DNA from 4 places in the Corynebacterium coyleae genome. Region 3 is predicted to be linked to each of the others. Evidence: predicted binding sites of a transcription regulator. Region 3 holds the regulator's gene; each other region holds the start of a gene.
What was found. Region 3 encodes LexA, which represses DNA repair genes until DNA is damaged. Its sites were predicted from a motif close to CGAACANNTGTTCG; they were not measured.
Positions count from the first base shown of each region.

Region 1: CCOY_RS00350 (HNH endonuclease signature motif containing protein) is a predicted target of LexA. The motif match lies at 3,571-3,584, and genes of this name have one in related genera.
Region 2: CCOY_RS12010 (HNH endonuclease signature motif containing protein) is a predicted target of LexA. The motif match lies at 4,915-4,928, and genes of this name have one in related genera.
Region 4: CCOY_RS07910 (HNH endonuclease signature motif containing protein) is a predicted target of LexA. The motif match lies at 2,323-2,336, and genes of this name have one in related genera.

Region 1 covers NZ_CP047198.1:82,539-90,198, reverse strand. Annotated here, with positions in the region: gene CCOY_RS00375 (response regulator) at 1-455, opposite strand, end outside; gene CCOY_RS00370 (sensor histidine kinase) at 637-1,803, opposite strand; gene CCOY_RS00365 (hypothetical protein) at 2,154-2,444, opposite strand; gene CCOY_RS00360 (hypothetical protein) at 2,481-3,059, opposite strand; gene CCOY_RS00355 (hypothetical protein) at 3,200-3,508, opposite strand; gene CCOY_RS00350 (HNH endonuclease signature motif containing protein) at 3,669-5,234, shown strand; gene thpR (RNA 2',3'-cyclic phosphodiesterase) at 5,236-5,778, opposite strand; gene CCOY_RS00340 (ATP-dependent RNA helicase) at 5,804-7,660, shown strand, end outside.
Region 2 covers NZ_CP047198.1:2,485,401-2,493,060, reverse strand. Annotated here, with positions in the region: gene CCOY_RS12035 (CCA tRNA nucleotidyltransferase) at 1-1,374, shown strand, start outside; gene CCOY_RS12030 (YqgE/AlgH family protein) at 1,367-1,975, shown strand; gene CCOY_RS12025 (AzlC family ABC transporter permease) at 1,976-2,695, shown strand; gene CCOY_RS12020 (branched-chain amino acid transporter permease) at 2,696-3,043, shown strand; gene CCOY_RS12015 (hypothetical protein) at 3,140-3,553, shown strand; gene CCOY_RS12010 (HNH endonuclease signature motif containing protein) at 3,613-4,896, opposite strand; gene CCOY_RS12005 (hypothetical protein) at 5,146-5,658, opposite strand; gene CCOY_RS12000 (hypothetical protein) at 5,674-5,979, opposite strand; gene CCOY_RS11995 (bile acid:sodium symporter family protein) at 5,976-6,914, opposite strand; gene CCOY_RS11990 (Rieske (2Fe-2S) protein) at 6,939-7,313, opposite strand; gene trpA (tryptophan synthase subunit alpha) at 7,310-7,660, opposite strand, start outside.
Region 3 covers NZ_CP047198.1:1,513,814-1,521,473, forward strand. Annotated here, with positions in the region: gene hrpA (ATP-dependent RNA helicase HrpA) at 1-472, shown strand, start outside; gene nrdR (transcriptional regulator NrdR) at 469-930, opposite strand; gene lexA (transcriptional repressor LexA) at 1,588-2,235, shown strand; gene CCOY_RS07375 (DeoR/GlpR family DNA-binding transcription regulator) at 2,340-3,140, shown strand; gene CCOY_RS07380 (1-phosphofructokinase family hexose kinase) at 3,196-4,179, shown strand; gene CCOY_RS07385 (PTS fructose transporter subunit IIABC) at 4,199-6,265, shown strand; gene CCOY_RS07390 (HPr family phosphocarrier protein) at 6,332-6,601, shown strand; gene CCOY_RS07395 (uracil-xanthine permease family protein) at 6,678-7,660, opposite strand, start outside.
Region 4 covers NZ_CP047198.1:1,620,100-1,627,759, reverse strand. Annotated here, with positions in the region: gene smc (chromosome segregation protein SMC) at 1-679, shown strand, start outside; gene CCOY_RS07910 (HNH endonuclease signature motif containing protein) at 751-2,241, opposite strand; gene ftsY (signal recognition particle-docking protein FtsY) at 2,432-4,069, shown strand; gene ffh (signal recognition particle protein) at 4,181-5,809, shown strand; gene CCOY_RS07895 (acyltransferase family protein) at 5,868-7,660, opposite strand, start outside.

The DNA of each region.
Region 1 (7,660 bases), 1.1 Mb from region 3:
AATGAAGCGTGTGCCATTCGTTCGACAAACCGTCCCCACGGGGATTGAGCTACCAGCCGTTTCACGCATTGGGGTGAGAGACTGGTCCCTCCGTTAAGCGCATCTCTGAGTGCCTGAATAATTACCTGCGGAGGTTGTCCTTTAATGACGTACCCGGACGCCCCACGCGCAAGAGAAGTAATCATCGTGTCGTCAGTGTCGTAAGCTGTCATCACAACAAAAACAGGTGGTTCATCGAAACTGTTCGTCTGTTTCAGTAATTCGACTCCATCCATATCGGGCATGCGGACATCGGACAACACAACGTCACAGGTATGACTATCGAGCCATGTCAGCGCGCAGCGCCCGTTCGCGGCGGTGGCAACAACCTCTAGGTCTGGGGTTTTAGAGAAGTAAAGCGGAAAGGATTCCCGGATTACGGGATCATCATCAACAAGGAGGATCCTGGCGCTCATTTACTACACCAAGGATGGGTTTGACCTTTACTGCACCCCAGCCAGTCCTTAATAATCTGGTATGTATGAGTCACCGGTTTCCTCTCAGCGGGAGGTACCTCGACTGTTACGGGGGATCCTGCCACAAGGCTAACGGTAAGCATAAGAGAGATCACGGAATTCATATTTACGACGAAACCTTTCAGACGGGGACATGGAAAGTAATCGACCAACGGGCGTCAGCGCTATCCAGTGTCATGCTTCCGCCTACGGCGGCAATCGTTCGCTGCATAGATACTAAACCAAAATGGCTGGAACCAGCTCGCCCACGCCCCGGTCTATAAGTGTTAGCGATAGTCACAATGATTTGTTTGGCATCTGCAGTTGCAGTCATTCTCACCATGGAATCAGGGACGGCATACTTGATGATATTGGCACTGGCCTCAGACAAACATCGACTGAGCGCCTTGTCGATAGACTCAGTGCCGGGATCCACGCTGACATTCGCGGTGGATTCAACATGAAATCCGGCCTCCTGAAGCGCGCGATTAGTTTGTATCAGTGTCGTGGTTAGCGCTGGCACAGTCGCTTGCTGATGATTGATCGCCTGGGCATTGAGCTCGTCCACTAGCGCGCGAATACCGCTTATTGACTTACGCGCTGTGGTAGCACACTTCTGTAGAGCTTGCTCTATCTCCGGCGTGGAGATCGCCAATGCTTCAAGCCTAACTATCAGCGCAGTTAGATCAGCAGCTACCGTGTCATGGAGAAGCCCAGCTACTTCTGCCTTACGTTGGCGTATCTGGAGATGCCGTTGCCTTTCTTTTGTATTCACCGTGTTGATAAACCACCCAACGGCAAATGCGCAAACCATCATGAGGCTAAAGATGGTCACAGACTGCGAATCCACACTAAACGACTTTTTATCCGGGGAGTAAAACCCAAGTAGCGTCGTAAAAACTGCAAGGACTACTCCAGTCTTATACCTGCGTTGCGCAGTAACTACAGTAACCATCAGAATGGACGTCAACGTCACCAAATCTGGAGAACGAGCGGAAAAGCTTGCGACCGCAAACAGCGCAAGATGCCCCAGAGCGGCGACAGTAGGCCGATATGCCGCCAGAGGCAATGTAGCTGCTAGCAAGAAGAAAAGCACCCCAGTGCCAATGTCGACAGGAGCGACTACCGAAACGCGCAAGCCCCACAGAGTAAGAGCCAGCAAGCACAACACCAGCGCTATTACTACGCGGCCAGAATGAAACGCCTTAATAAACACATTAAGCACCCAGAGTTGCATCGGTGGAAACCATAGAAGAAGTGAAGCATGAAAGTTACGGTTCGTCCCGCCACCCAGCAATCGAATTTTCAACTATCAACTTATCGACGTTGAATCAAAAGCGATGCCAGAACCGGCCGATCAGAACCCCCAATATCCAATCGAAAAGCGAGGCGATAGCACTTCAAACTAGAGCACCCCTAGGCTTTGTTCCGCGACCCAAAGTACCTTTCCACTCTCCTTGATTCTCTCCCTCGTCGTTGGCCAGTGTGTAAGACAGCATCGCTAGAGATCACCCCCATTCTGAAGCCCATGGGGCGCTGTCCATGTTTTATCTGTTTGGCACCATCCCAGAGCCTCAACAAAAAGGGGGACAACGACCAGCAGTACCCGAACCAGGGAATTTGCCACCTTCGCGGTAAAACTTTCCCAAGATAAGCAAACTAGATAGGGTCGCATTTTCCATTTTTAGCATCTCGTTTCTGCAGCTCAACAATTGATTCGGTGAGCGAGAAGTCCGGATTGTCTTGTCGGAACTGCTTGATTGCAGACGCCGAGGGGATGGGTAGGCTCGAATCGATTTCTTGGGCCTTCGAGAGGTTTCTGTTTGGCTTTAGTCCCCACACTCCGATGATTGCGAGAACAAGCGCTAAGACGAACTGCCCCGTAACGATGGCCACTACTGCCGCCCCAATTGACAAACAAGACCCTATGTACTCTAGTTTTTCGAGCATATCTTCCTCTTGTGCAACTATTGCTACATGCGTGCGCTAGTCGAAGCACTTTTCCTGCACGCCAGCGATTCCTACGAGCTCCGCCGCGAGTGCACCGACAGCTCCACCGAGAGCTTGCAGCTTCTCGTAGCTGAAGCTCGCCCCCCACATGACGCGAACGGCTTCCGCCACTCCTCCAAGTTCTTTGATATAGCGCTTTATCTTGAGAAGTTTGGCGGCTCCAACCAAATTACCTGCGATCATCCCCGTAATTGCCCCAGTACACCCAAGAACACTGGCGTAAGTAGTTACCCCCGGTGTCCCTGTCACAAGGTTTTGCTGGACCCATGTTTGAGTAGCAGCATCGCCTTGAAGGAGGACTTCATCTGGAATAGACATGATGGTTTTCAGGTCGGCTTCCATTTGCTGTGCCTGTTCGGCAAATGCAGGGTCAAATTCAGTGCTGGTGCCCGCTGCATGCTTCGTGGAAATCCCTTTACCATTGCTCTTTTGAGTGCTGATAGAGGGGGCGTCGGTGGGTGACGGAGTAGCGTACGCGGCTGACACTGACGCGACCGAGCATGCAATGGTCAGCGTGACTGCCCCTGCGAGGACACGATTACGGTGAAAAAACATAGTACCTCTCTAGTGGTGGACTGGATTGGAGACACTTTTGAAACTAACCGCCTACCTGCAGAAAGGGCAATAGTTCAGATCACTTCTGGAACTTTAGTATCCACAGTGGTTCCAAAGGTTGCACTCCTTTTTGGAGCGCCTTAATCTTTTCGGCTCAAAAACAACTTGACGCTGTCGCCGTTGGCGCCCCAGGGAGTGGTGGGAAATAGATCAGTGGTTAAAGAATTCGCCCAGAACCAGCCGAACGACAGCATCCACGCATCCATCTTCCCTTTGCCTACCCGTGGTTGGCGCATCGCCACCGGCGTGCCGGCAACCGACCTCACTAATTCGCTCGCTTGTTCGATAATTTCCCGCCGCTCATCAGAGGTGAAAAACGCAGGTAAATGCACCACCCCAGGCATCACCTGGTGTGGCTTGCGCGGGATCACGGTGGCGTCGAAAAGCATCTGCCCAACATACCGTGTCGTGGCCGTTTTATATGATCTTCAAAATAGCCACCCAGGATGTTCGAACACCTGAACTCTTTATTCTTCATTATTCCGTTATACCCCCTTGCGTATCGCTTGTTTGTTCGATACTATAGCACCATAGACGAAAGGGGGGACCATGACAACGGCAACCGCACCACCGAAAATTTTCCGCAGTCAGCGACCAGATGATCCAGACAGCCGAAACGCTCAAATGATTCGCGATATTTACTGGACAATGTTCGGCGAGTACGCATATCCGGGCCTCGAGGTGGATGATTTCGACCTCACTGTTGAGAAGGTGCAATCGGCCACCAGTTGGAACAAGGGGTTTGTAAAGAACGCGATCCTCGGACATGCAGTCCTACAAGAACTTCCACGGCTTCGCGCGCTACAGAGCAACACACGGGTGATGGACATCGGCCACCTGACCGCTGCATATACCGCGATCGAGGAGCTCGGCCCAGATCCAGACGAGGAAGCACTCACGCTTATCGACGAGATCCTGGTTGACACCTTCACCCCCAAGCGCAACAACCAGCAGGTTCCGCAACGCAAGACGGTCACCGACCGCATCCGCGCTGCAATTAAACGCCTGGACAAGTCGCGCGGGTACAACGCAAAGAAGCGCGATGAACGCGAACAGGATACGAGCGACACGTTCCGGATCGACTGCTTCTCATTCGGTGGAGAGGACCGCGCGTCGATAGAGATATTCACCAACCCAATCGCCGCAGGTCGCGTCGGCGCAAGTGTGAAGGCTGTCGCCCGCGAACATGGCATCAGCATGCCCGAAGCCGCTTTGAAGTTGCTGTGTGGTGAAATCGCCGGCACATCCGTCACACCGGTGCTCAACGTGTACAGCCCGAAAGACCGCGAGGAAGGCGACCCGGTTTTTCTGCCAGGTTTGGGTTGGACCGATGCTGAAACCACCGCAGCCTTCGAAGACTGGTTGGCGTCCACCGACCACGTCGAACGCGACCTCGACGCAGCAGCCGTACAGAAACTAGGTGGCTACGCCCCGAACGAGGCGATGCGTCACGCTGTCATCGCCCGTGACGGCACCTGCATTTACCCTGGCTGTAACCGCGCCGCTCAGCAGTGCCAGCTCGACCACCGCATCCCTTACGGCGAAGGTGGCGAAACCGCAGTGGAGAACCTGTTTGCACTATGCCAGCACCACCACAATCTGAAAACGGATCGTCGCGGGTTCTACATTCCCGATCCGGTCACCGGTGACATCGTCTGGCTTTTCGAGGACGGAACATACGAAATCTGCACGCCGGAAGGCCTCCTCCACGAGCAAGTCACTCCGACGAACCCGCGGTGGAAGTCCAGCCTGGCCAACGTACGTAAAAACCGTGCCCGGGCCGCCGAGTTCTACGCCAAAGGCCACCGAATCCTGGACATTTTCGACGACACCCTCGACGAAGAAGCAGCCACCACCGCGATCGAAGAACTCGAGCAGGAATACAACATGGAATTCCCATTCGCACCCGAAATGCCGTGGGAAGAGCCACTCCCTCCAGAACCGGACGACGAGGAACCGCCGTTCCCAGACCCGGAAGACTACTACCCAGAGGAAAACCCGTTCCACGAACAACCAAAGATTGATCTGCCTTACTTCGCTCGCAGATTCAGATTTGATGACCTTAAAAACCTGGTGCTTGATATCGATGGGGACAACTTTGGGCTGGCAACGTAGATCACCGCAGGTAGAACTTGTCCACCACGTCGTATTTCGGCCCGCCACTTCTCCCCTTGCCCAGGTGGGACTCGAGCAGGAGCACTTCGTCGACGGCGAATTCTGGTCCGGTGTAGATGGCGAGGGCGTGGGCGTGGTCGTCGAGAAGCAATGGGTCCCGAGTTCGCGTCCCGGTGCGGGCGACGGTGAGATGCGCACGTTGGCGGCGGTGGGCATCTGGGTCGAGTTGGCAGTCCGCCATGAGGTCTTTCAGAGGTGCTTTGTCGCCGCCGACTCCGATCCACATGGTGCGGCGTTCGAAGCAGCCGGCGCCCCGCAGATGCAAGCGGAGGGGCCGAGTGAAGGCAGTCGCTTGGGAGAGATGGTCCGTGACCAGGGCAGCATCGTTGGGCTGGTTGCCGTAAAACGCCAGCGTGATGTGCCAATTGTCGGGGTCAGACCAGCGCACTTCGGTGCCGGAGAAGTCCCGGATGGGGCGCAGGGCGGTGATGAGGTGTTCGCGGACTTCGTCGGGTGGGACGATCGCTGCGAAGAGGCGTCTCATGCCCCACACGCTACCCTGGATTGCCATGTTCGACCTGGCGAAAATCGGCCGCGACCTTCCGGTGTCGCAAGTCGTGGACAAGATCCCCCACCGCGGTCCCCTTGTAGTGGAAGCGCCTCCGGGTACGGGCAAGACGACGTTGATCCCGCCGGCGATCGCAAATATTGCCGGAAAGACGCTGGTCACGGCACCACGGAGGGTCGCGGTGCGGTCGGCGGCGAGGAGGCTTGCGTTTCTCGACGACACCCCGCTGGGCACCAAAGTCGGCTACTCCATCCGCGGGGAGCACAAGGACAGCTCCGAGGTGGAGTTCGTCACCCCCGGGGTGTTGCTGAATCGCCTGCTCAAAGACCCCGGCTTGGAGGGGGTTGGGGCGGTGGTGATCGACGAGGTGCACGAGCGCCAACTGGACACGGACCTGGTGTTGGCGATGTGCATGGAAGTGGCGTTGCTTCGCGACGACCTCTACCTCGCCGCCATGTCCGCCACCCTGGACGCACAGAAGTTTGCCGACCATATGGGCGCGCAGGTCCTATCCACGGAGGCGGTGACCCACCCGCTGGACATCACATATGCGCCGCATTCGGACAGGATCCGGGGCACGCGCGAGTTCTACAAACACGTGGCGCAACAGACGCACGGCACGGAACGGACCTTGGTGTTTGTGCCGGGTGTGCGCGAGGTGGATTTGGTGTGCGGGTTCCTGGACGATGCAGTCCCCCTGCATGGACGGCAGAGCAGCAAGGAGCAGGATGAGGCGCTGAACGGATCCAAGAGGGTGGTTGTTGCGACGTCGGTGGCGGAGTCGTCGATAACTGTGCCGGGTGTGCGCAAGGTGGTCGACGCTGGGCTGTCCAGGGTGCCCAAACGTGACAACAGGGGCATGACTGGCCTGGTCACGGTGTCGGAGGCGAAGACAAGCGCGGATCAGCGAGCCGGTCGCGCGGGCAGGCTCGGGCCGGGCGAGGTGGTGCGGGTGTTTTCGCGCGACGATTACGCCAACTTCCAGGCGGACATCACACCCGAGATCCTCACGGCGGATCTGACGGGTGCGTTGCTGACTATGAAGGCGTGGGCGTCGCCGGACCTGCCGCTGTTGGATCAGCCGAAGGACTACACGGAGGCGGAGCAGAATCTGGAGGCGATTGGGGCGCTAAGCAACGGAAAAATCACCGATTTTGGCAAGAGGTTGGCCAGTTTCCCGCTGGATCCGCGGCTGGGCGCGGCACTGTTGACGTTCGGTTCGCAGGCGGCGGGCACGATCGCGCGGCTTGCTGGTGAGGTGGATACGAAGCGGCTGCGCAGGCTTGTCGACGACAAAGGCCCGGCGGACCCCGGCGAGGTGATTGCGGCGGCGTTTCCGCAATGGATTGCGAAGAAGGTCGGCGAGGGCGAGTACCTGTTGGCGTCGGGGACGCGCGCGAAGTTCAACTCGCATAGTGAGTGGATCGCGGCGGCGGAGATCCAGCGCACACCGACACAGGTGATCATCCGAGATGCCGAACCGATCGCGTTTCCGCAGGACAGGGTGACCGAAACCAAGAAAGCAATGCTTGTCGACGACAAGGTACGCGGCCGGCTCGTCACCTCCGTCGGTGCGATTGAGCTCTCCTCCACCCCGATCAAACTGACTCCCGACGAGGCGGCGGAAGCGCTCACCCACCTGCGGTTTGAGGACTTCCCGCTCAACGACAAGGAGCAGCACCTGAAGGAACGGCTGGACTTCCTGCACGCCACCCTTGGGTGGCCGGATGTGAGCGAAGGGGACTATTCGGTTGAGGTTTCCGAGGTGGCGAGGGGGTCGTCGATAGGCAATTGCGATATGCGGGCGGCGATGTTGCGGCAACTGGATTGGAAGCAGGTTGCGGAGTTGGACCAGGTG
Region 2 (7,660 bases), 970 kb from region 3:
CTTGCCCGACTCTTCGCGGCGCGCGGCGAGTCCTTATATATTGTCGGCGGTTCCGTCCGCGACGCCATGCTGGGCCGCGGGGTGCACGATTTGGACTTCACTACCTCCGCCCGACCTGCGGTTATCCAGGAAATTCTCGCGGAGTGGGGCGAGAAAGTGTGGGACACCGGCATCGAGTTCGGCACCGTCTCCGCGATCCGGCACGGCGAAACCGTGGAAATTACGACGTTCCGCTCCGATCTTTACGATGGCGTCACCCGCAACCCCGAAGTCACCTTCGGCGACACCCTCGAAGGCGACCTCGTGCGCCGCGACTTCGCCTGCAACGCGATGGCCATCGAGCTCTCGCTTGTCGACGACCACCTCGCCCCCACCTTCCACGACCCCGTCAACGGCCTGTCTGACCTGGTCGTGGGCGTGCTGGACACCCCGCAGGAGCCGGAGGTGTCGTTCCGCGACGACCCGCTGCGCATGCTGCGCGCCGCCCGCTTCGTCTCCCAACTGGGCTTTACGGTGGCCGACCGCGTCTTCGATGCGATGCGCGACATGGCCGGTGAGATCCAGCGCATCACCGTCGAGCGCGTCCAGGCCGAACTGGACAAACTCATGTGCGGCTCGCGCCCCTGGGAGGGCATCGACCTGCTCGTGGCCACCGGTGTTGCCGAGTACATCCTGCCCGAGATCCCTGCCCTGCAACTCGAGACTGACGAGCACATGCAGCACAAGGACGTCTACCGCCACTCCCTGACCGTGCTGCGCCAGGCCACCGAACTTGAAGACTCGGACGAAGGCCCTGACCTGAAGCTGCGCTGGGCGGCGCTCATGCACGACATCGGCAAACCCGCCACTCGCGCGCCGAAGGAAGGCGGTGGGGTGACCTTCTACCACCACGAAGTGGTCGGCGCGAAGATGACCCGCAAGCGCCTCAAGGCCCTGAAGTACCCGAAGCACGTCATTTCCGACGTGGGCCAGCTCGTGTTCTTGCACATGCGTTTCCACGGCTTCGGCGAGGGGCAGTGGACCGATTCTGCCGTGCGCCGTTACGTCACCGACGCCGGCGAATTGCTGCCTAAGCTGCACAAACTCGTTCGTGCGGATTGCACCACCCGCAACCCCAGGAAGGCCGCGCGCCTCCAGCGCACCTACGACCACCTGGAGGAGCGCATCGCCGACATCGCCGCCAAGGAGGACCTCGCTCGCGTGCGCCCGGACCTGGATGGCAACGAGATCATGCAGATCCTCGGCCTCAAACCGGGCCCGGAGGTTGGCAAGGCGTGGAAGTATCTGAAGGAACTGCGCCTCGAGCGTGGCGAGCTCGACCACGACGAGGCCGTCGCCGAACTCAAAACCTGGTGGGAGAACGAGAATGCCTGAGTACTTCTACGCCGATCGCCTCTTCAACGCCCTCGAGCGCACTGACCCCGAACCCGGCATGCTGCTCGTCGCCGCACCCGGCATGTACTCCCCCGAGTTCGCCCGCACCGTGGTGCTCATCATCGAACAGAGTGCGGATCGCACCCTCGGCGTCGTGTTGAACCGACGCAGCGAGACCGCGCTTGCCAACGTGATCCCTGCGTGGGCCGACCTCGCCGCCAAGCCCCAGGCTGTGCACATTGGCGGGCCCGTCCGCCCCGAGGCCGCAGTGTGCCTCGGCGTCACCTCCCCCGGCGTGGACATCGACGCCAACCCGTACTTCCAGCGCATGGCCAACCGCCTCGTGCTGCTCAACCTCAACGTTGAACCGGAGCTTGTCTCCGCCGACATCGACGGTGTTCGCATCTTCGCCGGCTACGCCGAGTGGGAGCCGGGCCAACTCGACGAAGAGATCCTGCGTGGCGACTGGTTCGTCGCCCCCGCCCTGCCCTCCGACGTGATCGCTCCGGCGGGTGCGGATTTGTGGGGGGACGTGATGCGTCGCCAAGCAATGCCCTTGCCTCTGTTCGCCACCTTCCCGGCGAATCTGGAGGACAACTAATTGGGTGTTTCACGTGAAACAAAGCGGCAGATCCGCCTCGGCCTGAAGGACTCATGGCTCGTCTGCCTCGGTTTGGTGCCGCTCGGGCTGGCGTTCGGGTTGCTGGTTACGCAAGCCGGTTTCGCATGGTGGTGGGCTCCGATCTTCTCCGTCATTATCTATTCCGGCTCGATGGAATTCCTCGCCATCAGCATGGTGACCAGCGGGTTCGGAGTGTTCTCCTCCGCCCTGACCGCGTTCATGGTGAACTTCCGCCACATCTTCTACGGCCTCACCTTCCCCCGCGACGTCGCGCGCCCCGGGCTGCCGCGCCTGTACCTCACCTACGGCGTGACCGATGAGCTCTACGCGCTGACGTCCACGCTCGTCGCTAATGGCGCGCGCCTGACTCATGCCCGCTTGATGACCAGCGCGATGCTGATCAACGCGTCGTGGATCCTGCCGGGCATCATCGGCGCACTCGTGGGCAACCTCATCCCGGAGGACATCGAAGGCTTCGAATTCGCTCTCACCGCCCTGTTCGCCGTCCTCGCCTACGAGGCATTCCAAAGCAGCAAGGACCTCTCCGCCCCACTCATCGCGGGTGCGCTGGCCGTGGTCGCGGCGTTCATCTTCCCCGACCAGATGATCATCATCGGCCTGCTCGCCTACTTCGGCGTGCTGTTGCTGCGGTTCTGGGCACCGCGTATCGACGACCTCCTCACCTGGCAGGTGAAATAAATGAGCACCCTCGGACTCCCCGACGGCGTCACCCTCGGCATGGCCGCCGCCGTGATCATCTCGGCCGGCATCGTGACCTTCCTGCTGCGCGCCCTGCCCTTCGCGCTCACGCGGTACCTCAAGGGCAGCCCGTTCATCGACTTCCTCGCCGTCCTCATGCCCGTCGGCGTGATGACCGTCCTGGTCGTGTACACCATCGCGGGCGAAGCTGGAAACCCCGGCCGCTTCTGGTCCGCCCTCGCGGCTTTGGTGATTACGTTCGTGCTCCACGCCTGGCGACGCCGCGCCGACCTCTCCATCTTCGCCGGCACCGCCGTGTACATGCTGCTGGTGAACCTGGTGGTGTGAGGGGTTCGCCCGTTTTGTTGTTAACGGGTGTCATGCTTAACTGACTAGGCTCAGATATCTGACAGCGCATATTCAGTTTCGGGTAAGGAGACCCCAATGAAGCGCCGTATTGTTGCAGCCTCCGTGGCAGCCACCACCGCCCTGTCGCTCGCTGTTGTTCCAACACAGTTCGCCCACGCGCAAACATCCTCCATCGCGTACTTTAATTGCGTCGCCACACTCAACGACCTTGATGAGAAGCGTGCTGAGGCGCCGACAGATGATGTAGACAAGTTTGCAAAAGATTTCTACGAGAGCATTGTTGATAATTTTGTCGAAGAGCTTGATGTCAAAGGCTCGTCTAACGAAGGCACGTGCATGAATGTGCTGCTGCACCCAAAGAATGCATATCGCCCTGGAACCATCGCGTTTTTGGTTCTGGCTCCGATTGCGGTCCTAGCTCTGCTGTACACCGCAGCAGGCAAGATCCCGGGTGTTGAGCTTCCCTCACTTTCTAGCCTTCTTCGCTAAAGCAGATAAGCCTGACGTTATTGGTGCCCCGGCTGGTTCAGTCGGGGCTTCTCCCCTTTCTAGTCGTCGAATCCTCCCCCGCTTTCTGCCCAGGTCTGTGCGTTGTCGCGGCGCCGTGGCAGGGAGTAGTTGTCCGAGATGTAGCGGGTGCCGTCCTGGTAGATGAAGTGCACGTCGCTGCCGTCCTTGACGGTTTCGAGGTAGCCATCCGTGACCAACGAGTGGCAGGCGGAACAGAGTGGCAGCAGGTTTTCTAGATCGGTCATACCGCCCTCGGACCATTCCTTGATGTGGTGGATTTCGATGAAGCGGGAGTGCGTGCAACCGGGAGCGGCACATTGCCCGCCCCACATCGTGAGCAGGGCGTTGACCTGTCCCGGCGTCGCGAAGCGGGAAGAGCGGCCGGTGTTGATGATCAGGCCGTCGTCGTCGACAGTAGAAACGCGCAGGTCAGCGTTCGCGATCAACCCAACCAGTGCCTCGGAGCGTGCGCCGACGTTGTTGGGCATGTAGGCGCGGCCGTCCTTGGTCACCAGAACGTTGACGTGCGCGCCTGGCGTTGTCAGTGTGCTCTTGGGCTGGCTGCGGGTCATGTGCACCATGCCCATGAAGGCCTGCAGCAGCATTCGGCCGATCGGCATGCCATAGCCCGAGGCGGTCTTGCGTGCCTTCTTTGCGGGTTCGACGGCGTCGGCTTTCTGCAGCATGTCCCTGATGGAGAGCTCGGCGACCCGACCGTCTTCGTGGCGCAATGCATCCTCGAGCATTTCCTCCATCTCGTAGTAGGCGATCTCCCCGAGTTTCAGCGCGGCGATGAACGCGGCGCCATCCGAGGCGTTGAGCACCCCGTGGAGGGCAATCTCGCCGTTATCGCGGGTGTGTACGCGCAGGTAGTGGTCCGGTTTCTCGCCACCGCCCTCTCCTGGTTTGTCGTACCCGGTGAGTGCGATCTCGAGTTCGTGGTAGCCAAGTTCCAGGGCCATGTCGACAAGTTGGCGCTCTACCGCCGGGGTTAGGTAGCGAAGCAGCAAGCGAACCACCGAGTAGCTGATCTTGCCCGCAGAGAACTGCTGCTGAAGGTACAGAAACTCGCCGAGGCGGCAGCCGACGTGGACATATTCGTGCGCTGTGGAGATCGAGATCCCCAGGCGACGCGTCAGAAACTGCGCCGTGGTCCGTGCCCCCATCTGCGGTGCGAAACCGCCCTCCTCAAACGCGCGTATCGACGACAACAGCTCCGCCTTACAACGCGTCATGCTTCTGTGCGACTGCTCGATTGCATCCGTAAGCAACTCCGCAAACGCGCTAGGTTCGGTGCACTTCTCCTCCACTGCCGTTGTCATTGTGGTCCCCCTTAAGGCCGTATGTATGTTCGATAAAGCAAAGCATACAACCCGCCACGACACGGCTTTGACCTGCAAAAACAACGTTTTCTATGTGCGCTATAAAACGCACTAAAACCGAACGAAAAACTCCGCATTGCGGACAATTCCAACCACCCCAATCGTTGGGTCGGGCCAACTAATTCGGACGCGTGGGGTCGTCGTCAAGCATCCGCAACTCCGCATTGCGGACAAGTGGGGACGCACCAACTAATTCACCACGCGGTACCAGAGGCGCTTGCCTTCCTTCTTCGGCGGGACGAGTTTCACGCGGACCGGCTGCGGCAGGGTGAAGTCGTAGCCGCCACTCTGGATCTGGCGGCGGATCTCGCGGGCTTTGAGCGTGTCGCCGACGTCGATCCGATGCGAGCGCTGGCTTAGGGGGCGCTTGAAAATCTGCCGACGAACCGCGCTGGGGAGGGCACCGGGACTGGCGGGGATGTCCTTGTACTTCACTACCCCATTGGGCGTGGTGGCCTCGATCGTCGCAACGGACATGTATCTGACGGTCGAGTCCACACCCGGGATGTGCGGGGTGATGTGGATGGTGCGGATGACGCCGCCGATAAGGTCGCGGCGAAATCCGATGGGTGCGCGGCCTGGGAAGATCATCCGGGCGATGAAGAACAGCACCAGGATCGGGAGGAAAATCTTGCCGTAGAACCCGATGATTTCAAGCGGGCCAGGCAGGAAGGGGCCTATGGTGTCGAAAAAGCTACCCATAGGCGAAGAATAAAGCTAGTGCGGGAACTTCGCTCGGGCTTCGCTCCAGAGGCCCTCGAATTCGTCGGCGGTGAGGTGGCGGGCGGTGATGCCTTCCATCGCGTCGTAGGTGCGCGGGTGTGGCACGGTGCCCATGGGTCGGTTGGCCTGCCCGATGACGCGACCGTCGACGTAGATGCCGGTGATGGTCTCGGCGGGGTCGAGTTCAATCATGCGGAGCATGGTGCAGCTTTGCGACGACACCTCCTCCAGCTCAGCGATATTCAGCAGCTCTCCGCCGAGTTCGGGGACGTTGTAATGGATGCGGACGTAATGTTTCACGTGAAACTCTTTCTGGAGACATATGCGGAACAGATCATCAACTGTGCCATGTGATAGATCATTAGCGGAATAATAAGCACGCCGAGTTGGGCACCGCCGAAGATGACGGTAGCCATCGGCAAGCCGGTCGCAAGAGATTTCTGTGTGCCACACATCTGCACGGCGACGACGTCCTCGCGCGGGAACCGCAGCGCGGCAGGCACGACGCGGGTCAGCCACAGCATCGCGAAGACCAACACCACGGAGAATACGATCAGCAGCACGATCTCAAGCGCGGTGACGTTCGACCACACGCCGGAGACGACACCCTTGGAAAAGGCGGAGTAGACGACCATCCAGATGGAGCCGCGGTCGACGATCTTGGTGGCCTTGGACTTGGCTAACTCACCCAACCGCTTGTGCGCCAGCTGGCCGAGTAAGAACGGCAGGAGGAGTTGGAGGGCGATGTCGGTGAAGACGGAGGTATCCACGGATACGCCGTCGCCCGCGCCCATCAGCCACATCACGAGCAATGGCGTGACGACGACACCCACCAACGACGACACCGACGCCGCCACAACAGCACCGGACACGTTGCCGCGTGCGATGCCGGTCAGCGCCACGGAGGACTGGACGGTGGACGGAACGAGGGTCATGAAGAGTAGGCCCTGGTAGAGGTCCTCGGAGATGAGCCCGGTGGTAGGTCGCGCGAGCAGACCGATCAGCGGGTATGCCACGAAGGTAAACGCGAGGATGAGGGCATGGAGGCGCCAGTTGGTGAGGCCCCGGAGGGCTTCTTGCGTCGATAGGCGTGCGCCGTAGAGGAAAAAGAGCAGCGCGATCGCGAGTTTGACGGCCACCCCAAAGCCGTCCGCGAACGCGCCGCGCGCCGGCACGACGAAGGCGAGGATCGCAGCAACAACGATGCCGACGAGGAGAGGATCGAGCTTCTTCATGTGGCCGAGTCTACGGCCAGCAGGCTAACTCGCCGGGTTTTGGGCTTCGACCTTGTCGCCGGCTTCGATGACCTCTACCTCGCGCAGGCCGGTCACGGCCGGGCCGGAGACGCGCTCGCCGGTCGCAATGTTGAAGACGGAACCGTGGGCGACGCACTTAACGGTCTCGCCCTCCACCTTGGTGATCTTCTTCTGCTGGTGCGGGCACACCGCCGAGTATGCGACGAACTGGCCGGCGGACGGCTGGGCGATGATGAACTTGTCCAGGATCACCGCGGAGCCGACCGGCACGTCGGTCTTCGCAATTTCTTCGGGGGCCTCTTCCCCGCAGGCGGCCAGGAAGGCACCGGCGAAGGTGGTGGCGGTGCCGAGCAGGAACATGCGACGTGAACAGGTCATGATGCGATCGTAGCCTGCTTCATGGCGCTGACGTAGTCGGAAAGTTCCCGTTTCAGCCTGTCCATGTTTTCCACACGATTATCGACGACATACTTATCAATAATGTTCGTAATCGCCGACCCGGTAATCGCGCCGGCGGCCCCAGCGGCGATCGCGTCGCGCACGTGCTCGGGTCGGGAGATGCCGAAGCCGAGCAGTACCGGTGCGCCGCCGAAGGACTGCACATTATCGACGACCTCACGCAGCCCCTCCACTGTCGCCTCATTCTCCGCGCCGGTGACGCCGTCGCGAGAAATGGCGTAAATGTAGCCGCGGGAGTTAGCGGCCACGCCCTCGAGGACCTCGCG
Region 3 (7,660 bases):
CGAGATTAAGCCACAGGTCTCGGGTGGTGTAAGGCGTGCTGTGGTCAACACTGCTCCAGCGCTTGCCGCGTACGCCGACATTTCGGTGGAGCTCGATCAGTGGGAGGGGCCTGCGATTGATGACATGCGTTCGCAGCTCGCCTTCTATCTCCCCCGTCACGCGATAACGGTTCATGGGGTGCAGCACTTACAGCATTTGCCGCGCTATATCGATGCGATGCGGATCCGGCTGGAGGATATGCGTCTGGACCCGGACCGAGATGCTGACCGCCAGGCAGTTGTCGATGGGGTGAAACGCTACCTTGCTGATCATATGAAGCGACTTCCCGCACAACGGTCGAAGACGCGGGCCTACAAGGATATTCTTTGGCTCATTGAGGAGTTGCGGGTCAGTTTGTTCGCGCAGCGACTTGGCACTCCCCGACCGGTCAGCCAGCGCCGGATTGAGAAGAAAATTGATGCGCTGCGCTAGCGATATTCTTCGCGGTCGCGCCGACGCATAAGCCTGATTTCCGACTCGAAATCGTCGGCACTTTCAAACGACTTATACACAGATGCGAAGCGCAGGTATGCAACCTCGTCAAGCGCACGAAGTGGCTCGAGTACTGCCAAACCAATCTCGTGAGCAGGAACCTGCGAGCTGCCCTGCGCACGCACGATTTCTTCGACTTCTTGTGCGAGGCGCTTCAGTGCATCGTCGGAAACGTCCCGACCTTGACATGCACGCCGCACACCAACGATGAGCTTGTCGCGGTCGAACGGCTCACTTACTCCATTACGTTTGACGACGGTGAGTACCGCGTTTTCAACAGTGGTGAATCGACCACCGCATTCTGTACATTCACGGCGACGGCGAATTGCAGAGCCTGCTTCGACAAGTCTGGAGTCAGCGACTCTGGTCTGTTCGTTATGACAGAAGGGGCAATACATAGGGCTCAGACTACCCCTCTAGCGGACCACCTCCGAGTCTGCGATGAAAACCGGCTGGGACGACCCCGGCACCTGGCTTGCATCACTAAACACTCCACCAAACGCAGAGCCGGCTAAAAGCGCTCCAGTCAGCAACGCTGCTAAGACGAAACCTTCCTTGCCCTCGCGGTGAGATTCGAATGCCTCAGATACATATTCCCGACGTCCATAACCTAGGTTCTCTGTACGCTCACCCTTTCGATCAATAACGTCAAGCGTTCGAACACCGCTATAAACACCGCTACGATCTCGTCCTGGATTAAGGTCCCACACCTCGACCGGCTGCGCTAACCGAGGCGTCCGAGATACACCGCAATCGCTCCCATACCCACTGTTCACTGCTGGATTAATCGTTACCGACATTTCACTCTCCTTCAATCTCGTGCACCACTGTACGAATGCACTCGACATGTTCGAATATGTAATCGTTTGTATGTTCGACTCCGCTTACACGTTCGATTTATAGCAAAGCGAGCAAACACTGTCTAGCCCAAAGTGGAAAATATCGAACAAACTTGCCCTCTCTGGTAGGTTCTATGCCTACAGACCTAGAAACAGAGACACGCGGAAAGAAGAAAAGCAGTGGCAAAGAAAAAATCTGACGCAGGCAATCTCGACATGAGCACACTTTCAGACAGGCAACGTCGAATCCTTCAGGTCATCCAAGATGCCGTTGTACTCCGCGGCTACCCGCCAAGCATCCGTGAGATCGGCGACGCTACCGGGCTGCAATCAACCTCATCCGTGGCATACCAGCTCAAGGAACTGGAGAAGAAGGGCTTCCTGCGCCGCGACCCCAATAAGCCGCGTGCCGTGGATCTGCGCCACCTGCAACAGACAACCAAACCGAAGCGCAAAACCCCCCAGCAGGACACACCCGAGGACGCGACTCCCGCGCGTTTCGTTCCAGTTTTGGGACAAATAGCAGCTGGTGCACCTATCCTGGCCGAAGAAAACGTCGACACCTATTACCCACTTCCTAGCGACCTACTCGGTGATGGCGACGTTTTTATGCTTCAGGTTGTTGGAGAGTCCATGCGCGATGCCGGCATCCTCAACGGCGACTGGGTTGTTGTACGTTCGCAGCCTGTTGCCGAGGAAGGCGAGTTCGTCGCTGCATTGCTTGACGGCGAGGCGACAGTCAAAGAGTTCCACCGCGATTCCACCGGTGTGTGGCTCCTTCCCCACAATGATGCGTTTGCCCCAATCAAGGGCGATAGCGCAGAGATCATGGGGCGTGTTATTTCCGTTTTCCGCACTCTTTAGCGGGAATTTGCCCTCCTTTAGGGGCAAACCAAACACAATCGCAGACATCCGGGCATGAATGTCTGAAATACTGAGTACTCCGACCAAAACGTTTGAGGAGTGCGATGTACGCCGAGGAGCGCAAACGCCAGATTGCGTCACTTACTGCTGTGGAAGGCAGGGTGAGCGTCGCTGAACTCGCGGAAAAGTTCGATGTCACTGCCGAAACGATCCGCCGCGACCTCACCGCACTTCACGCCGATGGGATTGTGCACCGCGTACATGGTGGTGCTGTTGCAAACCAAGCGTTTCTCACCTCTGAACTCCCGCTCGATGCCCGGTCTCGTGCGGCATCTGATGCGAAAACCGCGATCGCGAAAGCTGCACTGGATTTTCTCCCCCGCCACGACAACGCCGCGATTTTTCTGGATTCTGGCTCTACAACCAGTTACTTTGCACAGTTGCTTTGCGAGGGCACCCGCGCTCAAGACTGCTCTATCGTGACAAATTCGCTGCCAATCGCCCTGGATCTTTCCTCCGCAGGCCTTGATGGCGTACAGCTTCTTGGTGGGTCAGTTCGTGCAATTACGCAAGCGGTAGTTGGTGCGACTGCACTTCGAACGTTGGCATTGCTCCGCGCCGATGTCGCATTCATTGGTACCAATGCTCTGACGATTGACCACGGCCTATCTACCGCCGATTCTCAGGAAGCAGCCGTGAAATCGGCCATGGTCACAAATGCCCAGAAGGTCGTGGTCTTGTGTGATTCATCGAAGATCGGCAACGATTACCTTGTCAGTTTCGCACCCCTCGATGCCATCGACATCGTCATTACCGATAGTGGTGCACCTGAGACATTCCTCGAAGATCTCGAGCGCAATGATATTGAGGTCGTTCTTGCGCCGGTGACATCCAGCACACACTAATTCCGATTGTGTGGGATTCGTTGCAAAAACGGATACAATCGGACACACTGGTTGTGTGAGCAGCACAAAGAACACGGTGCGGGTAGTCACCCTCACCCCAAACCCCAGCATGGATGTGACGGTAAACGTCCCCGTGCTTAAACGCGGTGAGGTTGCGCGGATTTCCCAGACCCGAAAAGAGGCGGGTGGAAAAGGGGTCAATGTCGCGCACGCGTGTGCCAAAGCGGGCATTCGAACCATCGCGATTGCCCCCTGTGCCCCCTCCGATCCGTTTGCGGACGTCATCCGTGAACTGCCGGTGCAGTTTCACCCCGTTGCTATCGCGGCATCGGTGCGAACCAATACTGCGATCGTTGAAGATGACGCAACAACGACAAAGATCAACGAACCAGGAGCGAGGCTTTGCGACGACGAAAAGGCGGCCGTTGAATCAGCTATAGATTCAGTCGTCGCAGACGCTGAAGCCGTCGTTCTTGCAGGATCGCTTCCCCCTGGTGTCCCAACTGACTGGTACGCAGATCTTGTGGAGCGCATCCGTCGGGTTAATGCTGGCGCGCTGGTCGCAGTGGATACTTCCGATGCACCGCTGCAGGCAATTGGTGAGCGACTCGATACGAGCGCGCCGGACGTGTTGAAGCCAAACGCGTTTGAGCTCGCGCGGCTCACCGGTGGCGACGGCAGCGCATTGGAGCGCAGCGCTTCCGAGGGCGACTACGCCGCCATCGTTTCGGCAGCACAGAAACTGATTGACCACGGGGTCAACGAAGTACTGGTCACCTTAGGCGGCGCCGGTGCATGCTTAGTTACTCGCGCTGGTGCGTGGGCGGCGACCCCACCTCCAGTCACGGTGCTCTCAACCGTCGGCGCTGGTGATAGTTCGTTGGCTGGCTACCTGATGGCACGGATCGCCGGGGATGAACCAGCCGAGTGCCTCCGCCGTGCAGTGGCGTACGGCTCGGCTGCGGCGTCGCTGCCGGGCACTGGCATCCCCTCTCCTTCCGATATCGACCTTGAACACACTCACGTGTTCCCCGTATAACTGCATGAAAGAAGACAACGTGAATCAACCTCTCATCACGCCAAAACTTGTCACGCTTGATGCTGACCTTGGCATTTCTCCCTCCGATGTCATTGGCCAGCTCGCTGCACGTATCGCAGATTCTGACCGTGCGACTGATGCCGCAGCGGTGGCTGAGGCAGCCGTCGCGCGCGAGGCTAAGGCCGGCACCGGCGTGAACGGACGGGTCGCTATCCCGCACTGCCGTAGTGCCGCTGTCACCGAACCCACGCTTGCGTTTGCCCGGCTGTCCAACCCTGTTGACTTCAACGGCCCCGACGGTGACGCCGAGCTGGTGTTTCTCATTGCAGCACCTGAAGGCGGCGGCAAGGCACACTTAAAGATTCTCTCAAAGCTCGCCCGCGCACTTGTCCGCGGCGATTTCGTTGATAACCTCCGCTCCGCCGCGTCCGAGCAGGAGATTGTGGATCTTGTGCACGGCGTGGTCAATGCTGAACCGAAGAAGGCTGAACCGAAGAAGGCTGAGCCGAAGAAGAAGGCCGATGCGGTGGTGTCGTCGCAAAGCAATGCGCCAATTCGTATTGCAGCGGTCACATCGTGTGCGACCGGCATTGCGCACACCTACATGGCAGCGGATGCACTGACGCAAGCAGCTAGCAAGCGCGACAATGTTGATCTTCGTGTCGAGCCGCAAGGCTCCTCCGGTGGGGATCCGCTCGACCAGGCGTTTATCGATTCCGCTGATGTGGTGATTTTCGCCCATGATGTCGCTGTTCGCGGAAAGAGTCGCTTCGCGGGTAAGCCCGTGGTCGACAGTCCAGTCAAGCGTGGTGTCAACGAACCGGACACGATGATCGATGAGGCGATCGCCGCATCGAAGGACCCAAACGCACCTCGAGTAGCTGCAGCGTCGAAGGCAGATAGTGACGACACCGCGTCTGCCGCGACACAGAGCTGGCCCAAGCGCATCCAACAGGCGATCATGACCGGCGTTTCCTACATGGTGCCGTTCGTCGCCGCCGGTGGCCTGCTGTTGGCCCTCGGATTCCTCTTCGGCGGCGCGGACATGGCGAATGGCTGGCAGGCACTGGTCACCGAGCACTCCCCGACTAACCTGCCTGGCAATCAGATCACTGTGGACGGCGAACTCATTGCGTTCAGGCGCTCCGGCTGGTTGCTCTACCTCGGCGCAGTGCTCTTCGCCACTGGGCAGATGGCTATGCAATTCGTCGTGCCGGCACTGTCCGGCTACATCGGCTACGGACTCGCTGGGCGCCCGGGTATCGCACCTGGCTTCGTCGGCGGCGCAATCTCCGTGATGGTCGGCGCTGGCTTCATCGGTGGCCTGATCACCGGTTTGCTCGCAGGTGTGATCGCGCACTGGATTCAGACGTGGAAGGTTCCGCGCTGGCTGAGCTCGCTCATGCCGGTGGTGATCATCCCGCTGCTGACATCGCTGATCATCGGCGTACTGATGTTCCTGCTGCTGGGCCGTCCGCTCGGCGCTGTCATGGAAGGACTCACCGCGTGGCTGGAGTCCATGTCCGGTTCGTCTGCCGTGCTGCTTGGCGTGACTATCGGCTTGATGATGTGCTTCGACCTGGGTGGCCCGGTGAACAAGGCTGCCTACCTGTTCGGCACCGCTGGCTTGTCTGCGGGTACCCAGGGTGCGTACGAAATCATGGCCGCGGTAATGATCTCGGGCATGGTGCCGCCGATCGCACTGTCTATCGCCACCTTCCTGCGTTCCTCGCTGTTTACCCCGGCTGAGCAGGAGAACGGCAAATCTGCCTGGCTGCTGGGCCTGTCCTTCGTATCTGAAGGTGCGATCCCGTTCGCAGCTGCAGATCCGTTCCGTGTGATCCCTTCGATGATGCTTGGCGGCGCAACCGCAGGTGCGGTCTCGATGGCCCTTGGCGTGGGTGCGCAGGCACCGCACGGTGGCGTGTTTGTGATCTTCGCCTACCACCCGTGGTGGGGCATGCTCGTGGCGTTGGCTGCCGGTGTCGCGGTGGCAACGCTCGCTGTTGTGGCGCTCAAACAGTGGTGGCCTAACGATGAGATCCGAAAGGCTGCGAAACGCGAGGAAGAACTCGTGTCGGCTTAAGCACAAGGGCGTACACTCGACTGCAAAACGCATTCTTGAAAAACCGCGTGAAAGGAAAGTTGCATTATGGCTTCGAAGACGGTCAAGGTCGGTTCCACGGTTGGTCTGCACGCTCGTCCGGCGACGGTGATTGCGGACGCTGCTGGTGAGTACGATGACGAGATCCTGCTTACCCTGGTCGGCGGCGACGAGGACGATGAGACTGATGCTGCGTCCTCGCTCATGATCATGGCGATGGGTGCAGAGCACGGCGATGAGGTCATCGTCACCTCTGATAATGCCGAGGCGGTTGAGAAGATCGCCGCACTGATCGCGAAAAATCTCGACGACGAGTAAAAGCTTCTTGCTTAGCGACGACTACGCCCGGGCAACCACAGTGGTTGCCCGGGCGTAGTCTTTTTGATGGGTGAGGTTAGCGGAACTGACCTTCACCAATATGGTCGTAAGCCCACCGCATCATCGGATAGATAACGATGATGCCAACGGAGCCGAGGGCGATGCCTTCCAGGGTGACCTGCCCGACCTCGAAGGTGAGGTTGCCGATGCCGACAATCAGCGCGACGGCAGCTGCGGTGAGGTTCGCCGGGTCAGTGAAGTCGACCTTGTTGTCCTGCCAGATACGCACGCCAAGCATGCCGATCAGGCCGTAGAGCACCAAGCACGCGCCACCGAGCACGCCGGCGGGAATGGTGAAGATGACGGCGCCGAACTTCGGGATGAACGCGAGGATGATCGCGAAGGTGGCAGCCACCCAGTACGCAGCGGTGGAATACACCTTGGTCGCGGCCATGACTCCAATGTTTTCGGCGTAAGTAGTGGTGCCGGAGCCGCCGAAGCCACCCGCCAGGGTCGTGGCGATGCCATCGCCGATCAGTGCCCGGCCCTGCATGTGGTCCAGGTTGCGGTGGGTCATCTCGGCGACCGCCTTGACGTGTCCGACGTTTTCAGCAATGAGCACAACAAGCACCGGAAGTGTCACTAGCACGGCAGAAAGGTGGAACTCCGGAGTGTGGAACTGCGGCAGGCCAACCCAGGCGGCGTCACCGATTGTGGCCAGCGCGTCTTCACTCAAGCCACCGCTCAGTGCCGCAAATAACCATCCAACCAGCACACCGATAAGGATGGACAGACGCGAAAGCATTCCTCGAGAGGCAACAGTCACGACGACGATGGTCAAAAGCGTTACACCTGCGACTGCTGGCTGTGTTTGCACGTTGCTGACCGCTGTCGGTGCGAGATTGAAACCGATAAGTGCCACGATCGCGCCGGTGACCACAGGCGGCATGACGGCGTCGATAACGCGTTTGCCGGCCCATTGCACAATCACACCGACAAGGATCAACGCCACACCGGTCAACAGCACGCCACCGAGTTGCGCGCCGATACCGTACTGCT
Region 4 (7,660 bases), 110 kb from region 3:
GGACTTTGACCGCGAAGCAGAAGAGAAACGTCTCAAGCGGGCAGAAAAGGATCTGCGCGCGCTGGGTAAGGTCAACCCGCTGGCATTGGAGGAATACAAGGCGTTGGAGGAGCGGTATTCGTTTCTTTCTACGCAGCTTGATGATGTTATTCAGGCGCGCAAAGACCTCACTGGTGTGATCGAGGACGTTGACGCACAGATCTTGCAGTTGTTCACCGATGCCTGGACGGATGTGGAGGCCGAGTTCCCGCGAGTGTTCCAGACGCTCTTCCCGGGTGGTGAGGCGCGCTTGGTGCTCACCGAGCCAGACGACATGTTGGCCACCGGCATTGAAATTGAGGCCCGGCCACCGGGGAAGCGTGTCAAGCGGCTTTCGCTGCTTTCCGGTGGTGAAAAATCGCTGACAGCCTTGGCGTTTCTGGTCGCTATCTTCCGTGCGCGTCCAAGTCCGTTTTATGTGCTCGACGAAGTTGAGGCGGCGCTCGACGACGTCAACCTGCGCCGGCTCATTGCCCTTCTGGAGGAACTCCGTCAGGATTCGCAGCTCATTGTGATCACGCACCAGAAGCCAACGATGGATGTTGCGAACGTGCTTTATGGCGTGACTATGCGTGGCGATGGCGTCACTCGAGTGCTGTCTCAACGCATGCAACCTGCCGGTGCAGCGCCTGGGGTGTAGCACCTGGGGCGTAGCACCTGGGGCGTAGCACCTGGGGCGTAGCACCTGGGGCGTAGCACAGCGCAAGATGGCTACCCGGTGTCCGGTGCGAACAGGGGTGGATCTGTTCCCGGTAGTTCTTGGTCGTCGAAACTTGGGTGTTTGTCCCGAATTTTTCGTTTATGCCGCTGACCGGGTGACTGTTCGAACTGCCATGTGCTGGTCGTGGTCGGTGGCCCGCCGTCGGCTGGATGGTGGGTGATGTCCCAGGTGTCGGGGTCTTTTTCGAAGTGTCCCTTACCACCGGCTCCGTCTCTGTTGTCGTTGTTGCATCTGTGGTGTTCGCGACATAGCAGTATCAGGTTATTGAGGTCAGTGACACCTCCGTGGAGGTAGGACTGCAGGTGGTGGGCTTCGAGTTCGACGCCAGGTTTGGTGCACCCGTTCCAGGCGCAGACACCTTGGGTAGCGAGTAGGACGAGGCGCTGTTCAATCGACGCGAGGCGGGCGCGTCCGAGTGATAGTGGCACACCGGTTGCAGAGTCGAGTTGGAGAGCAAAAGTGTCTCCTGCTAAGCCCAGGTGAAGAATGTCGAGGGCAGTGAGATCCACACTGGTATTGGTGGAAAAGCGTGTTTGCCAATCAGCACCGACCAGATCTTCCAGGGTCAGTGTCACCACAACGGTTCCGATGCCGCGGTCCCGCGTGATACGTGCCTGGGAGTAGTTATCCAGGATGTGCATGAGTTGGTCGAAGCGGCGTTGTTGTTTCGTGCGGGTGTCTTTGGAGCCGTCGGGTAGGTGAGAGCCGGGGGCTTCTCCGGCGGCGAGGGCTGCTTCGAATTTTGCGCGTGATGCGGCGTCAAGGTAGAGCCGGGCGTAGGAGCCGCCGTCTGCATCGGTGGGTCCGAAGGAGATGCCTCGTTTTTTAAACGCGGCTAGGGGGTCCTTTTTCTTTTCGTAGTCCAGCCCCGCGCGGTTGGCTTTGCGGACGAGGTCGGTGACAAACTTCCGGAGCTCTTCGGGGGTCATGCGTGCTGCGGCTTCCATGGCTTGGGAGTAGCACTCGAGGTAGCCCGGGTTGGCGTGTTCGTTGAGGTCCTTGAGCGCGTTGGAGATAATGCGCTTCTTTTCTTCGGAGGCTTTCTTTTCTCGTGCAGCCTTGCGGGCGCGTTCCTGGGCTTTCTTTTCTTGTTCTTTGCGTCGTTGTGCTTCTTCTTCTGCGGCGCGCTTTTCCTCTTCGGTTTGTTCCGGGTTAGTTGGTGGGGCTGGGATATCGGGCTCGCCGAAGAGGCGCTTGCCGTGGTTGAGGAGGTCGAACGCCTGGGCACGGGAGAGGCCGAGGCGTTGCGTGAGGTATTCCACGGGATGGTTGGCGCCGACCAGGGATCCGGCGTTGTCCCTTGTGCAGAGATGTGCGAAGGCGGCGTTGACGTTTCCGAGCAGTGGCAATGAGCCGTGTAGCCGTTCTATTGCTTGGTGGGTGCCGAGGAGGTGGAGGGATTCGGGTTCCATCATGAGGTTGGACAGCGCTTCTAGTCCAGCGGTGATCTGGTTGACGTGTTGGTCGATGATGGTTGTCATGGGTCCCCCTCTCGGCTACGTGTGCTGCTAACTGAGTTGAAAATGAAGCTACAGACCAGGCCGACACGATCGCCACGCATTAGAACACCCGTTCGTATGTATGGGCCTGACCTGCAGCGTTGATTCGTCGATAAGCAATGTGTCTATTGCTGTTCCACCTTGTGTCGTGGCGGCTGGCACACTAGAACGCATGAATACCACTGAGTTGATGAACTCCCCGGCCCTTTGGGTGGCGGTTGCGGTCGTCGTTGCCGTGCTGATCATCGTGGGCATCGTCGTTGCGGGGAAGAAGCGCAAGGAATCGAAGACCGTTTCGTTTGAGAAGCCGGAGGAGCCGAAGGAGCTCACTCAGCAGGAGAAATCCGGCAATTATCAGGCGAAGGGCGGTTTCAATTTCGCACCGGCGGATGCTCAGCCGAAGCAGCCGGAGCCGATTCGTCGTGACCAGCCGGTTCTGCCGGTAGTCGAGCCTGAAAAGGCCGAGCAGGAGCCGAAGACTGTTATCGAGAAAGCAGTTGCGCCTGATGAAGAGCCATTGCTTGTCGACGACACCACCAGCACGGAGGTAGATCAGCCAGAGCCGTCCGAGCGGCCTGTGGAGGAGCCTGTCGTTGAAGAATGTGCCGTGCCAGAACCGGAGCCGGCACCAGAACCTGAGCCGGTAGCAGAGCCGAAGCCAGCTCCAGAACCGGAGCCGGAACCTGCTGTCGATGAGGCAGAAACCCCTGAGGCCGAATCGGAAACGCCCGATGCGCCAGACACGCCAGACACGGCGGAGGCAGAGGAGGCTGCTGCGGCTGCTGTAGTGGCTCAAGAGGGTGCTGAAGAGGCGCTCCAGGATGGCGCTGAGGTTTCCGATGAGGCTGTCGTTGTTGAGGCCCCCGCGAGCGAACCGATCGATGACATCGCTCCAGCAGCAGGTCGCATGGGCAAGCTTCGTGGCCGCCTTTCCCGTTCTCAGAACGCCATCGGCCAGGGTCTGCTTGGCATTCTTTCCGCTGGCGATCTGGACGAGGACGCGTGGGAGGAGATTGAAGACACGCTGATCTTGGCCGATCTCGGTGCGGGTCTGACGATGAAGATCACGGACAACCTGCGCGAGAAGATCGCTGAGCGTGGTGTGGAAAACGAAGCGCAGGCTCGTGCGATGCTGCGCGAAACTCTGATTGAGGCTGCCCGTCCGGAGCTCGACCGTTCGATTAAGGCGATGCCGAATGACGGCAAACCGGCCGTGATCTTGGTTGTCGGTGTCAACGGCACCGGTAAGACGACGACTACCGGCAAGCTTGCTCGTGTGCTCGTGTCTATGGGGCACTCGGTGGTGCTTGGTGCTGCGGATACGTTCCGCGCGGCGGCTGCGGACCAGTTGGAGACCTGGGGCAAGCGCGTCGGCGCTTCCACGGTTCGTGGCAAGGAGGGTGCGGACCCGGCTTCGGTGGCCTTCGATGCTGTGGCAACTGGTGTTGACGAGGGTGCTGATGTGGTGCTCGTCGATACGGCGGGCCGCCTGCACACCTCCACGGGTCTGATGGATCAGCTGGGCAAGGTCAAGCGCGTCGTGGAGAAGAAGAGCAACGTCGATGAGGTGTTGCTGGTGCTCGACGCGACGGTGGGGCAGAACGGCATTGCGCAGGCGCGTGTCTTCCGTGAGGTTGTTGACATCACGGGTGTGGTGCTGACCAAGCTCGACGGCACCGCCAAGGGCGGTATCGTTTTCCAGGTTCAGGAGGAACTTGGTGTGCCGGTAAAGCTGGTTGGTCTTGGTGAGGGCGCGGACGATCTTGCGCCGTTTGAGGTTGAGAGTTTCGTCGACGCTCTTCTCGGCTAAGCGCTTGCTTGTCGACGACCCCGCGCCCCCGGTGATGTGCCCATCACCCGGGGCGCGCGCTAGTCTTGTGGGGATTCTTTTCCGCTAGAAGCAAAAGGGAGCGTGCACACCGTGTTCGAGTCACTGTCCGACCGCCTCCAATCAGCCCTGGGTGGTCTGCGAGGCAAGGGCAAGCTCACCGAGGAGGATATTAACGCCACGGCTCGCGAGATTCGTATCGCGTTGCTGGAGGCGGACGTGTCGCTTCCGGTTGTGCGTGCGTTTATTAAGCGCGTCAAGGAGCGTGCCCTCGGTGCCGATGTTTCGGCAGCGCTGAATCCGGCGCAGCAGGTCATCAAGATTGTTGATGAGGAACTGACAAACATTCTCGGCGGTGAGACTCGCCGGTTGAATTTGGCGAAGAACCCGCCGACCGTGATTATGCTCGCCGGTCTGCAAGGTGCTGGTAAGACCACCCTGGCAGGTAAGTTGGCTAAGCACTTGGCTAAGCAGGGCCACACCCCGATGTTGGTGGCGTGTGACTTGCAGCGTCCGGGTGCGGTGCAGCAGCTCCAGATTGTTGGTGAGCGCGCTGGTGTGCCGACGTTTGCCCCGGATCCGGGTACGTCCATCGACTCGTATGAGCACGAGATGGGCACCTCGCACGGTGATCCGGTTGCGGTGGCGCAGCAGGGTATTGAGCACGCCAAGCAGAACAAAAACGATGTGGTCATCATCGATACTGCGGGCCGCCTCGGTATCGATGAGACCCTGATGACTCAGGCCCGCAACATCCGTGATGCAGTGAATCCGGATGAGGTCATTTTCGTTATTGATGCGATGATCGGTCAGGATGCGGTGTCTACCGCCGAGGCGTTCGCTGCTGGCGTCGACTTCACTGGTGTTGCACTGACCAAACTTGATGGCGACGCCCGTGGCGGTGCCGCGCTGTCCATCCGTGAGGTCACGGGCAAGCCGATTCTGTTTGCGTCGTCTGGCGAGAAGCTCGACGACTTCGACGTGTTCCACCCGGACCGCATGTCCAGCCGTATTCTCGGCATGGGTGATCTGCTGTCGCTGATTGAGCAGGCTGAGCAGACTTATAACGAGCAGGACGCTGAGGCAGCCGCAACCAAGTTGGCTTCCGGCGAACTCACACTGGAGGACTTCCTCGACCAGTTGCTCATGATTCGTCGCATGGGGCCGATTGGCAACCTGCTCAAGATGATGCCTGGCGGCAAGCAGATGAACCAGATGGCGGACATGGTCGACGAGAAGCAGCTCGACCGTATCCAGGCCATCATTCGCGGTATGACTCCTCAGGAGCGCCAGGATCCGAAGATTTTGAACGCATCGCGCCGCAAGCGCATCGCTAACGGTTCCGGTGTGAAGGTCTCGGATGTGAACCAGTTGGTGGAGCGCTTCTTCGAGGCGAAGAAGATGATGGGGCAGATGGCCAGCCAGTTCGGCTTGCCGGGTATGCCTGGCATGGGCCGAAGCGCTACTAAGAAGAAGCCGAAGGGGCGCCGGGGCAAGAACGGCAAGCGCAAGCCGGTGAAGCGCGGTGGAAATCAGGGCATGCCGAAGATGCCAGGGATGCCAGGAATGCCAGGAATGCCGGGCATGGGTGGCGGTATGCCGGATATGAAGGATTTGGAAAAGTTGCAGAGCCAGCTTCCTGCGGGCATGCAGGGCATGGATCTCAACAACCTCGATTTCAACGAGGCGATGAAGCGTATGCAGAAGGGGAAGTTCTTCTAGCGCGCAGCGCGCCGCAGCGCGAACGCTTCACAGATCAAAGGGGGGAGAGGCCAGCACTTTAGAGGGTGTTGGCCTCTTCGCCATCTTGGGCAGAGTCGGTGGCGGTTTCGGGGGCCAGCGTGGTGTCGTCGATAAGCCCAAGCTTGTTGAAGATCGGGGTGAGCTCTTCCCACATCAATGGGGCGAGCGATTCGGCGTACGCGTTGGAGATGTGATTCTGGTCGCGGTAGATGTAAATGTTGCCGATCTGCGGCGGGCAGATGCCGTCGATGCAGTACCAGCTGGCGGTGTCGATTTCCCACTGGTTGTAGCCGCCGTCGAGGAAGTACTTCGCAGGGTCTTCAGGGGAGTAGACCACGTGTGCGTCCATGGAGCAGTCGGCTTCGGAGTATCCGGCTACGAGGCACAGGTTGGGGTCCATTGGGTCGCCGTCGGGGTTGAACATCCATGGGTTGTCGCGCAGGCCGACGAATGGGATGCCGTATTCAGCGAGGCGTTGCCAGAAGTTTGCGTATGCGTCAGGCACGTAGTCCTGAGAGGCGATGCCACCGCCTGCGTGACCTGCGGGGCGTGTGGAGGTGGAGATCACCATGGCAGGGTTGAGTTCGACGAGTTCTGCGAACGCGTTCTCGCCCCATTCTGCGCATTCTGGCGAGACAATGTCGGCGTTGGCGGGGTCCCAGGGGCCTCCGACGACGAGTGGGCATTCTTGGCGCACGAATGTTGCAACTTTGAAGCCGTGGCGTTTGCCAAGGATGTCCAGTGGGATGCCGAATGGTTCGATGTGGGAGCCGCCGACCAGTGCGATGGTGGTGTCGGCTTCCAGGTCACCGTATACGCAGTGAGGTCCCGGCATGATGTCTGGGCCTTCGGGGAGGAAGACCATGCAGTTGTCCAGTCCGATTGGTGGGTAGATGCCTGCAACCAGGTTCGGGTCTGGTCGGGCTTCGACGTCGGGGACTTCGGCGCCGGCGAGTGCGAGTGCGCCTGGGTAGATGGCGGGGTCGAGGGGTTTGTCGGCGTCGTCGATACGATCGTTCCAGATTGGCTGGATGGCAAGTGCTGCGGCAAACAAAGCGGCGGTGAGCACACCACCCGTTGCGCGGAATTTTCCGGGCCACGTGCGTAGCGACGACCCCGCGTCGCGCACCGGCGTATCCATGGCACGCGGGCGCGCACGATGCTGGCGTAGTGGATCTTCCACCAGCATGTGGGTGATGTGTGCGAGGGCGAGGGACACGGCGATGACACATGCGCCGAGCCATGCTGGGGGAACGGCGTATCCGCCGAGGGCGGTGACGATGATCAAAAGCGGCCAGTGCCAAAGGTAGAGCGAGTAAGCGATCTTGCCCAGCCAGGTCATGGGTGCAGATGCCAGCACGCCGGAGACAGCGTTGCTGTTGCCTGACAGGATGACCAGTGCGGCACCGGTCAGTGGCAGCAGTGTGAGGGGGCCGGGGAATGCGAGCGACGTTGGGATAACGATGCCGGTGATGGTGATCATTGCGACGCCGAGTAGCGCAGTGAACCAGGCGAAACGCTGTGGGAAGAATCGCTCGGCTGGTACGAAGGCGAGCAGTGCGCCGAGGGAGAGTTCCCATGCGCGAGAGAACGTGGAGTAGTAGTTGGCGCCGGTGCCGACGAAACCGAAGCGGGAGGCCCAGGCGAAGGAGGCGATAGTGATGAGTGCCAGCACTCCGATGGCTACGCGTCGCGCCCAGACAGGGTTGGCTTTGAGCTTCGATACTGCAACAGCCAATAGGGTGCCCATGAGGATGCCGAAGATGTAGAACTGGCCCTGGACCGACATTGACCACAGGTGCTGTAGCGGGGATGTTTCCTGGCTTGCTG